3 regions of the Actinoplanes sp. NPDC048967 genome follow, and region 2 is predicted to be linked to each of the others. Evidence: predicted binding sites of a transcription regulator. Region 2 holds the regulator's gene; each other region holds the start of a gene.
What was found. Region 2 encodes HrcA, which represses chaperone genes, less so after heat shock. Its sites were predicted from a motif close to GGTTNGCACNCTCNNNNNGAGNGTGCNAACC; they were not measured.

Region 1 (3,271 bases), on a different contig from region 2:
CGAGGACGCGCCCACCGGCGAACTGGCCGTGGAGTCCGAGAAAGTGGACGCTGCCCGGGTCCGTGCGGCCGAGGAGACGCTGCGCAGCCGGAGGCGTACGACGTTCCACACCGGCGCCGTGCACGAGCAGAGCGGACGCCTCGTCGCCTGGACGATGATCGCGAGCGAGAACGACACCGGCTGGCACGCCTGGCAGAACATCACCATCGTCGACCCGGACCACCGCGGGCACGGCCTCGGGCTGGCGATCAAGAACCACAACCTGCGGTACGCGCGTACGGCGCGCCCCGGCCTGCGGGCGATCGACACCTCCAACGCCGAGGAGAACGAGCACATGCTCCGGATCAATGAGGCGATGGGCTTCCGGCCGGTGGATCGCTGGACCCAGTGGCAGCTGACCGTCTGAACCGGCGCAGCCCCGGCCGCAGCGGGGCCACCCGGTAACCGCCGTGCTCCAGGCCCGCGTGCCGCTCGAAGGCGTTACGCGTGCCGTAGGTGCCGGTCATCGTCCACGAGTAGCCGCAGGACAGCCAGTACGCCGGCCAGAACAGCGGGCCCAGCACCGCGTACTGCCCGGCATGCCGGCTCTCGTGGGCCAGCAGCGCGGCGCGGCTCTCGTCCAGCAGCCACTCGGCCGTCCGCCGGGTGATGATCACCGAGCCGATGGTGAAGCAGGTCGCCGGGGGTGCTTTGCGGCGGTAGCCCTCCGCGATCAGGATGCCGCCGGGACCGCGGCGCACCTTGGTGCCGGTCAGTGCGGCGATGCCCAGGCCTACCAGTGTGGTGCCGTTCAGGGCGGTCAGCACCGTACGGGCCAGCGGCCACCCGGCGCCCATCAGGCCCGCCGGCGCATCTGCAGCTCCAGCAGACCGGGGACGACCGGGTGCGGCACCCGTACGCCGGTGTCCTCGAAGCCCAGCCGCTCGTACGCCCGGACCGCCCGGTCGTTGCCGACCACGACCTCGAGCATCAGCTCACCGCGGCCCATCGCCACCGACCACTCGGCCACCGCCTCGACCAGCTCCCGCAACACGCCCCGGCCGCGCTGGGCCGGTGTGATGTAGACCGCGAAGACGACCGTCGCGCGCGGGTCCTCCGGCAGCACCGTGCCGCCCGCGTGACCGATCAGCCGGCCCCCGGGATCGGCCACGAACTGGGCCAGCTGGCCGCCGGTCGACGCCTGGGCGATCCGGCGCCGGTAGTCGGCGTGCGGCCGGGCCGCGGCCTGGGCCAGGGTCTCCAGGAAGGCGAGCGGGCTGTCGGCCAGCATCTCCAGCCGCAGCGCGCGCATCCGGCCGGCGTCCGCGGGAGTGACCCGGTGCACGGTCATGGTGGGCGCGACAGTGCTGGTCATGCTGCTCTGCCTACCTCGTCGCCCAGGTGGGGGCAAGTCGGACGCCGATAAACGACCGCCGCGGGCACCCGTGCGGGCGGTCCGTTCTGCTTGCACTCGCCCCAGCAGAGTGCTAAACAAGTGATTGGCACTCGCGCCATGTGAGTGCCAGCAGGTCGGGACGGTGGGGTCACGGCTGCGGCACCGCCATCGGTGCCGGGGCACGGGACCGGTCGTCGCGGGCTATCCGGCTCGGCCTGAGGACGTCACATCGCCAGGTGGTGACGTCCGCATGGTTCTCAACGTGCGGAAAGCGGGCCGGACCGGCCCGGCGCCGCGAATGTCCAGGAGGACAAAGCCGTATGGCCAAGATCATCGCATTTGACGAGGAAGCTCGTCGCGGCCTCGAGAGTGGTATGAACCAGCTCGCCGACGCCGTCAAGGTGACGCTCGGCCCCAAGGGCCGCAACGTCGTGCTCGAGAAGAAGTGGGGCGCTCCCACCATCACCAACGATGGTGTGTCGATCGCCAAGGAGATCGAGCTCGAGGGCACCTTCGAGAAGATCGGCGCCGAGCTGGTCAAGGAGGTCGCCAAGAAGACCGACGACGTGGCCGGCGACGGCACGACGACGGCGACCGTCCTGGCCCAGGCCCTGGTTCGCGAGGGCCTGCGCAACGTCGCGGCCGGCGCCAACCCGATGGCCCTCAAGCGGGGCATCGAGGCGGCCGTCTCCGCCGTCTCCGACGAGCTGAGCAAGCTCGCCAAGGACGTGGAGACCAAGGAGCAGATCGCCTCCACCGCCTCCATCTCCGCCGGTGACTCCACGGTCGGCGAGATCATCGCCGAGGCCATGGACAAGGTCGGCAAGGAAGGCGTCATCACCGTCGAGGAGAGCAACACCTTCGGGCTCGAGCTGGAGCTCACCGAGGGCATGCGCTTCGACAAGGGCTACATCTCGGCGTACTTCATGACCGACGCCGAGCGGATGGAGGCCGTCTTCGACGACCCGTACATCCTCATCGCGAACAGCAAGATCTCCGCGGTCAAGGACCTGCTCCCCGTTCTCGAGAAGGTCATGCAGGGCGGCAAGCCGCTCATCATCATCGCCGAGGACGTCGAGGGCGAGGCCCTGGCCACCCTGGTCGTCAACAAGGTCCGTGGCACCTTCAAGTCCGTCGCCGTCAAGGCTCCGGGCTTCGGTGACCGCCGCAAGGCCATGCTGGACGACATCGCCATCCTCACCGGTGGCACGGTCATCAGCGAAGAGGTCGGCCTCAAGCTCGACGCCGCCGACCTGAGCCTGCTGGGCCAGGCCCGCAAGGTGGTCATCACCAAGGACGAGACGACCATCGTCGACGGTGCCGGCAACGCCGAGCAGATCCAGGGCCGGGTCAACCAGATCCGCGCCGAGATCGAGAAGTCGGACTCCGACTACGACCGCGAGAAGCTGCAGGAGCGCCTGGCCAAGCTGGCCGGCGGCGTTGCGGTCATCAAGGTCGGCGCGGCCACCGAGGTCGAGCTCAAGGAGCGCAAGCACCGCATCGAGGACGCCGTCCGCAACGCGAAGGCGGCCGTCGAAGAGGGCATCGTCCCCGGCGGTGGCGTGGCGCTCGTGCAGGCCGGCAAGACCGCGTTCGACAAGCTCGACCTGGTCGGCGACGAGGCCACCGGCGCGAACATCGTCAAGGTCGCGCTCGACGCCCCGCTGCGCCAGATCGCCGTCAACGCCGGCCTCGAGGGCGGCGTCGTGGTGGAGAAGGTCCGTAACCTCGAAGCGGGTCACGGCCTGAACGCCGCCAACGGCGAGTACGTCGACCTCCTGGCCGCGGGCATCATCGACCCGGCCAAGGTCACCCGCTCGGCGCTGCAGAACGCCGCGTCGATCGCTGCGCTGTTCCTCACGACCGAGGCTGTTGTGGCGGACAAGCCGGAGAAGA
Region 2 (3,271 bases):
GCCGAGGCGGCGCTGGGCGGGGCGGGTTTCTCCTGGTACGAAGTGTCGAACTGGGCGACGACACCGGACGCCCGCTGCCGGCACAACCTCTTGTACTGGACCGGCGGGGACTGGTGGGGGCTCGGGCCGGGCGCGCACAGCCACGTCGGCGGGGTGCGCTGGTGGAACGTCAAGCACCCGGCCGCGTACGCGAAGCGGGTGGAGGCCGGCCTGTCGCCCGGGCAGGGCCGGGAGATCCTGACCGATGCCGACCGGCACGTCGAGGATGTGATGTTGCGCGTACGGCTGCGCGACGGCCTGCCGCTGACCGCGCTGGACGCGGCCGGGCTGGCCGGTGCGGCCGGGGCCCTGGCCGACGGCCTGCTGGACCCGGCGGCGTACGAGGCCGGCCGGGTGGTCCTGACCCTGCGCGGCCGGCTGCTGGCCGACGCCGTGATCCGCGACCTGCTGCCGTGACGCCGATGGCGCCGGGCCGGGGCCCGGCGCCATCGAAGCGCTACTTGATGAGCGAGACCGTCATCGGGTAGTTGTACGGCTCGTTGTTGTTCGCCTTCACGCCGGCGACGATGCCGAAGATCGTGGCGATCGCCCAGGCCGCGATACCGACGAAGAAGCCGATCACGATGCAGGTCAGCACCCAGCCGACGATGGCGATGATCGACCAGAGGATCTGGAAGTTCAGCGCCTTGACCGCCTCGGCCCGCACGACCGGGGACTGGTTGCCCTTGGCCAGCAGCGCCACCAGCGGGGCGATCCAGCCGGAGCAGCCGCCACCGAGGAACGCGCCGGCCGCGCCCCCGAAGTGGGCGACCAGGATCCAGGTCTTGTCGTCGTTGCCCGGCGCGTAGCCACCCGGCGGGTAACCACCGGGCTGCTGGCCGTAGGCGCCGGGCGGGCCGTAGCCACCGGCACCCGAGCCGGGCGGCGGGCCGTAGCCACCCGCGCCGGAGCTGGGCGGCGGGCCGTAGCCACCGGCACCGGAGCTGGGCGGCGGGCCGTAACCGCCGGCGCCGGAGCTGGGCGGCGGGCCGTAACCGCCGGCACCCGAGGTGGGCGGCGGGGTGCCGTAGGTCGGCGGCTGCTGCGGCGGGGTGCCGTAGCTCGGCGGCTGCGGGGAGCCGTACGCCGGGGGCGGCGGCGGGGCCGATCCGGGAGTCGGATCGTTACCCGGATATGGGTTGAGCGGCGCGGTGGGATCCGAGGGATTGCCCTCACCGGGCGGACGCGGCGGTTCAGTCATGCGCACACGGTAGGACCGCACGTCGAACGTGGCGAGAGCAACACCCGGGTGACGTCGGAGAATAGACAGTCGGCTAAGTGGCTCAGGCCCTGACGGCTGATCATCGCGCGGCGGGCGCGGGCGACGTAGACTGGCACTCGACTTCGCGGAGTGCCAGCTGAGAGGTGGAGGGGTGCGACATGAGTCTCGACGACCGCAAACTCGAAGTACTCCGCGCCATCGTCGAGGACTACGTCGCCACCCAGGAACCGGTGGGCAGCAAAGCCCTGGTCGAGCGGCATCAGCTGGGCGTCTCACCGGCCACGGTCCGCAACGACATGGCCGTGCTGGAGGAGGAGGGCTACATCCGGCAGCCGCACACCAGTGCCGGCCGGGTGCCCACCGACGCCGGTTACCGCCTCTTCGTCGACCGGCTCTCCCGGGTCAAGGCGCTGAGCCCGGCCGAGCGCCGGGCCATCGAGCGCTTCCTGGTCGGCGCGGTCGACCTCGACGACGTGGTGCACCGCACAGTGCGCCTGCTGGCGCAGCTCACCCGCCAGGTCGCCGTCGTGCAGTATCCCAGCCTGGCCCGTTCCGCGGTGCGTCATCTGGAGCTGGTGCCGATCTCCACCACCCGGATCATGCTGGTGATGATCGCCGACACCGGCCGGGTCGAGCAGCGCCTGGTGGAACTGCCCGGGCCGACGCCCGGCGACGACGTGCTCGACATGCGCCGGGTGATCAACGCCAAGCTCACCGGGCAGAAGCTGGCCGACACCCCGCCGCTGGTGCAGACGCTGGTCGACGAGTGCGCCCCGGAGAAGCGCACCACGATGGCCTGCGTCGCCTCGGTGCTGCTGGAGACACTGGTGGAGCGCAGTGAGGAACGCCTCGCTCTGGCGGGCACGGCCAACCTCACCCGCGGCGGCGTGCTGGACTTCCAGGGCTCGCTGCGGCCGGTCCTGGAGGCGCTGGAGGAGGAGGTCATCCTGCTCAAGCTCATCGGTGAGGTGGAACCGAGCACCACCCGGGTCCGCATCGGCGACGAGAACGAGATCGACAACCTGCGGGCGGCCTCGGTGGTCAGCACGGGTTACGGACCCGGCGCGACGATCGTTGGTGGGCTCGGCGTGCTGGGGCCGACCCGGATGGATTACCCCGGCACCATCGCCACGGTACGAGCCGTGGCACGCTACGTTGGCGATTTGCTGGCACAAAACTGACGGAACCGCTCAGCGCTGGGCAGACATGAGGACTCGAACCCCTGTGGCCAAGGACTATTACGGAATTCTCGGGATCAGCCGGGAAGCCACCGACGACGAGATCAAGCGCGCTTACCGCAAGCTGGCCCGTCAATACCACCCGGACGTCAATCCCGACCCCGAGGCGCACGAGAAGTTCAAGGACATCAACGCGGCGTACGAGGTGCTCTCGGACGACCAGAAGCGGCAGATCGTCGACCTCGGCGGTGACCCGCTGGCCCCGGGCGGCGGCGGCGCGGGCGGACCGGGTGGCCCCGGCGGGGCAGGCCCGTTCGTCGGTTTCCAGGACATCATGGATGCCTTCTTCGGCACGGCCGCCGGCGGTGGCTCCCGAGGACCTCGGCCACGCACCCGGCCCGGCGCCGACGCGATCCTGCGCCTGGAGCTCGACCTGGTCGAGACCGCCTTCGGTGTCGAGGCGCCGATCACGGTCGACACCGCGGTCCTGTGCACCCAGTGCTCCGGCGCGGGCACCGCACCCGGCACCCACCTGGCCACCTGTGAGACCTGTGGTGGCCGCGGTGAGGTCCAGTCGGTGCAGCGCACGTTCCTGGGCCAGGTCGTCTCGTCCCGCCCGTGCCAGGTCTGCCAGGGCCACGGCACGGTCATCCCGCAGCCCTGCCCGACCTGCGCCGGCGACGGCCGGATCCGCACCCGCCGCTCGCTGACCGTGAAGATCCCGGCCGGCGTCGAGGACGGCATGCGCATCCGCCTGGCCCAGCAGGGCGAGGTCGGCCCGGGCGGCGGCACGGCCGGCGACCTGTACGTGGAGATCCACGAACGCCCGCAC
Region 3 (3,271 bases), on a different contig from region 2:
GAGCTTGTAGCCGAGCTCGGGGGCGATGAGCTCGCCACCGGTCGCGATGGCCAGGTCCTGCAGCATCGCCTTGCGGCGGTCCCCGAAGCCGGGGGCCTTCACGGCGGCGACCTTGAAGGTCTTGCGCAGGGCGTTCACCACGAGGGTGCTCAGCGCCTGGCCGTCGACGTCCTCGGCCACGATGAGCAGCGGCTTGCCGCCCTGCAGGACCTTCTCCAGCAGCGGCAGCATCTCCTCGACGCTGGAGATCTTCTGGGTGGTGATGAGCAGGTACGCGTCCTCGAGGACGGCCTCCTGCGACTCGGCGTCGGTCACGAAGTTCGGGGAGATGAAGCCCTTGTCGAACTGCAGACCCTCGGTGACGTCGAGCTCGGTGCTCAGCGCGGAGCCCTCCTCGACGGTGATGACACCGTCGCGGCCGACCCGGTCCATCGCCTCGGCGATGAGCTCGCCGATGGTGGCGTCCTGGGCCGAGATGGTGGCGACGTTGGCGATCGCCTTGTGGTCGCCGACCTCGACCGCCTTCTCCAGCAGGGCCTTGGAGACGGCCTCGGCGGCCAGGTCCATGCCGCGCTTGAGCGCGATCGGGTTGGCGCCCGCGGTCACGTTGCGCAGGCCTTCCTTGACCAGCGCCTGGGCGAGCACGGTGGCGGTGGTGGTCCCGTCGCCGGCGACGTCGTTGGTCTTGGTCGCCACCTCCTTGACCAGCTGCGCGCCGAGGTTCTCGTACGGGTCGCTGAGCTCGATCTCCTTGGCGATGGTGACACCGTCGTTGGTGATCGTGGGAGCGCCGAACTTCTTGTCGAGGACGACGTTGCGGCCGCGCGGCCCGAGGGTGACCTTGACCGTGTCGGCGAGCGTGTTGACGCCGTGCTCCAGCAGGTGCCGGGCGTCGTCAGAGAAACTGAGGATCTTCGCCATTTATGGTCCCTTCAACGCACCGGCGCCCTGGACCGGAGAGCCGGGCCAGGGCGGTCAGCACTGTCGGTTAGGTCTTACTTCTCGATGACCGCGAGGACGTCGCGGGCGGAGAGCACCAGGTACTCCTCGCCGGCGTACTTGACCTCGGTGCCGCCGTACTTCGAGTACAGAACGGTGTCGCCGACCTGCACGTCGATCGGAACGCGGTTGCCCTTGTCGTCGATCCGGCCGGGGCCGACGGCGAGGACGGTGCCCTCCTGCGGCTTCTCCTTGGCGGTGTCGGGGATCACGATGCCCGACGCCGTCGTGGTCTCGGCCTCGTTCGCCTGGACCACGATGCGGTCCTCGAGCGGCTTGATCGCAACCTTTGTCGCGGTAGTCACGGGCATACCCTCCTGGGTACAGGTGTTGTCGCCGGCCAGTGGACAGGCCGGGCTGATGCCTCATGCCACCGGGCGGGGCCGTCGTCGCGGGTGCCGGTCCGCCTGGTGCAGGCGCGCATCCCGGATGGGGCGCGCGCTGGCACCCTCAGGTTGAGAGTGCTAATCGGAGATTATGCCGGAACTAGCACTCCGTCAACCAGAGTGCCAGCACGTCACCTCCTAGCAGAATGACTCGCCGTGGACCTCGAACTGCTCGCTGCCCTGCGTACCGCCGAAGGGTCTGCCGCTCTGGCGGCCGCCGCCGACGTCGCCGGCGGCGAGCCGCTGGCCGCGGCCACCGCCCTGCGCGCCCGCGGGGTCTCCCCCGCGCTGGCCTCCGCCGCCCTCACCCAGACCGACCTGCGCCGGCGCGGCTGGGCGAAGTTCGGGGCGGCCGCCGCCACGATGCTTTTCACCCGCCCGGGGCTGGAGCAGGCGACCCGGGCGGTGGTCGCCGACCGGCGGGCCGCCCGGCTCGCGGCGGCCGGGGTGCGCAGCCTGGCCGATCTGGGGTGCGGCCTGGGGTCGGACGCGCTGGCCGCGGCCCGCCGGGGCATCCGGGTGCACGCGGTCGACGCGGATCCGCTCACCGCCGCCCTGGCCGCCGCCAACGCCGAGTCCGCCGGGCTCGCCGACCTGGTCACCGTGGAGTGCGCGGACGCGACGACCGTGCCGGTGGAGCAGTTCGACGCGGTCTTCGCCGATCCGGCGCGGCGCCGGGCCGGTCGCGGCCGGGTGATGGACCCGCGGTCCTGGTCACCGTCTTGGGACTTCATCGCCACGCTGCCGGAACGGGTGCCGCGTACGGTCCTGAAGCTGGCGCCGGGCATCGACCACGCGTTGCTGCCGGCTGGCGCCGAGGGCGAGTGGGTGAGCGTCGACGGCGACCTGGTGGAGGCCGCTTTCTGGTGCGGGCCCCTCGCGGAGTGCGCCCGGCGGGCGGTGCTGTTGCCCGGCGGAGCCGAGCTGACCGGCTCGGGCGTCGAGGCCGCGCCGGTCGGGCCGGTCGGCGCCTTCCTGTACGACCCGGACCCGGCCGTGGTCCGTTCGCACCTGGTCGCCGAGTTCGCCGCGGCGCTCGGGGGCCGGATCGCCGACCCGGAGATCGCGTACGTGTACACCGACGCGCCCGCCGACACGGTGTTCGGCCGGCGGCTGGAGATCACCGACGTGCTGCCGTTCTCGCTGAAGCGGCTGCGGACCCTGCTGCGCGACCGGGGCATCGGCCGGCTGGAGATCCGCAAGCGCGGTTCGGCGCTGGAGCCGGAGCAGTTGCGCAAGGATCTGCGGCTCAGCGGCAGTGCGGGGGCGTCGCTGGTGCTGACCCGGGTGGCGGGGGCGCCGACCGCGCTGCTCTGCCGCTAGCCTGCTTGATCGTGGCGAAGAAGGCTGCCGGGACCCCGGCCACCGTGCTGCTCACCGCGCAGAAGGTGGCGCACGAGCTGCACCCGTACGACGTCTCGCCGGACGCCCCTCACTACGGCGCCCTGGTCGCCGCGGCCCTCGGTGTCGATCCGGCCGTGCTCTTCAAGACTTTGATCGCCGAGGTCGACGGCACGCTGACCGTGGCCGTCGTACCCGTGACCGGCGATCTTGATCTCAAGGCGCTGGCCGCCGCGGCCGGCGGCAAGCGGGCCGTCCTGGCCGACCGGGCGGCCGCCGAGCGCAGCAGCGGCTATGTCCGCGGCGGTATCAGCCCGCTGGGCCAGCGCAAACGCCTGGCCACGGTGATCGACGACTCGGCGCTCGGGCTGGAGCTGATGTACGTCTCCGCCGGGCGCCGCGGCCTGCAGGTGTCTCTGGCGCCGGCCGACCTGATCAGGCTCACCGCCGCCACCACCGCGCAGATCCGGACCTAGCGCCTCCCGTTACGACACCGTTACGACTCGTCAGGGACCTTTCTCCTGAGATCCGGCAAATCGGACCCT

Region 1: the regulator HrcA is predicted to act here: its motif matches at 1,477-1,507, upstream of groL (chaperonin GroEL).
Region 3: the regulator HrcA is predicted to act here: its motif matches at 1,439-1,469, upstream of groES (co-chaperone GroES).

The regions. Positions count from the first base shown of each region.
Region 1 is NZ_JBEZFL010000002.1:554,687-557,957, reverse strand. Features, by position in the region: gene AB0C12_RS09360 (GNAT family N-acetyltransferase) at 1-406, shown strand, start outside; gene AB0C12_RS09355 (hypothetical protein) at 345-836, opposite strand; gene AB0C12_RS09350 (GNAT family N-acetyltransferase) at 836-1,354, opposite strand; gene groL (chaperonin GroEL) at 1,696-3,271, shown strand, end outside.
Region 2 is NZ_JBEZFL010000003.1:1,011,749-1,015,019, reverse strand. Features, by position in the region: gene hemW (radical SAM family heme chaperone HemW) at 1-456, shown strand, start outside; gene AB0C12_RS17320 (DUF4870 domain-containing protein) at 497-1,240, opposite strand; gene hrcA (heat-inducible transcriptional repressor HrcA) at 1,420-2,442, shown strand; gene dnaJ (molecular chaperone DnaJ) at 2,486-3,271, shown strand, end outside.
Region 3 is NZ_JBEZFL010000013.1:212,257-215,527, forward strand. Features, by position in the region: gene groL (chaperonin GroEL) at 1-921, opposite strand, end outside; gene groES (co-chaperone GroES) at 996-1,310, opposite strand; gene AB0C12_RS40240 (class I SAM-dependent methyltransferase) at 1,542-2,708, shown strand; gene ybaK (Cys-tRNA(Pro) deacylase) at 2,720-3,202, shown strand.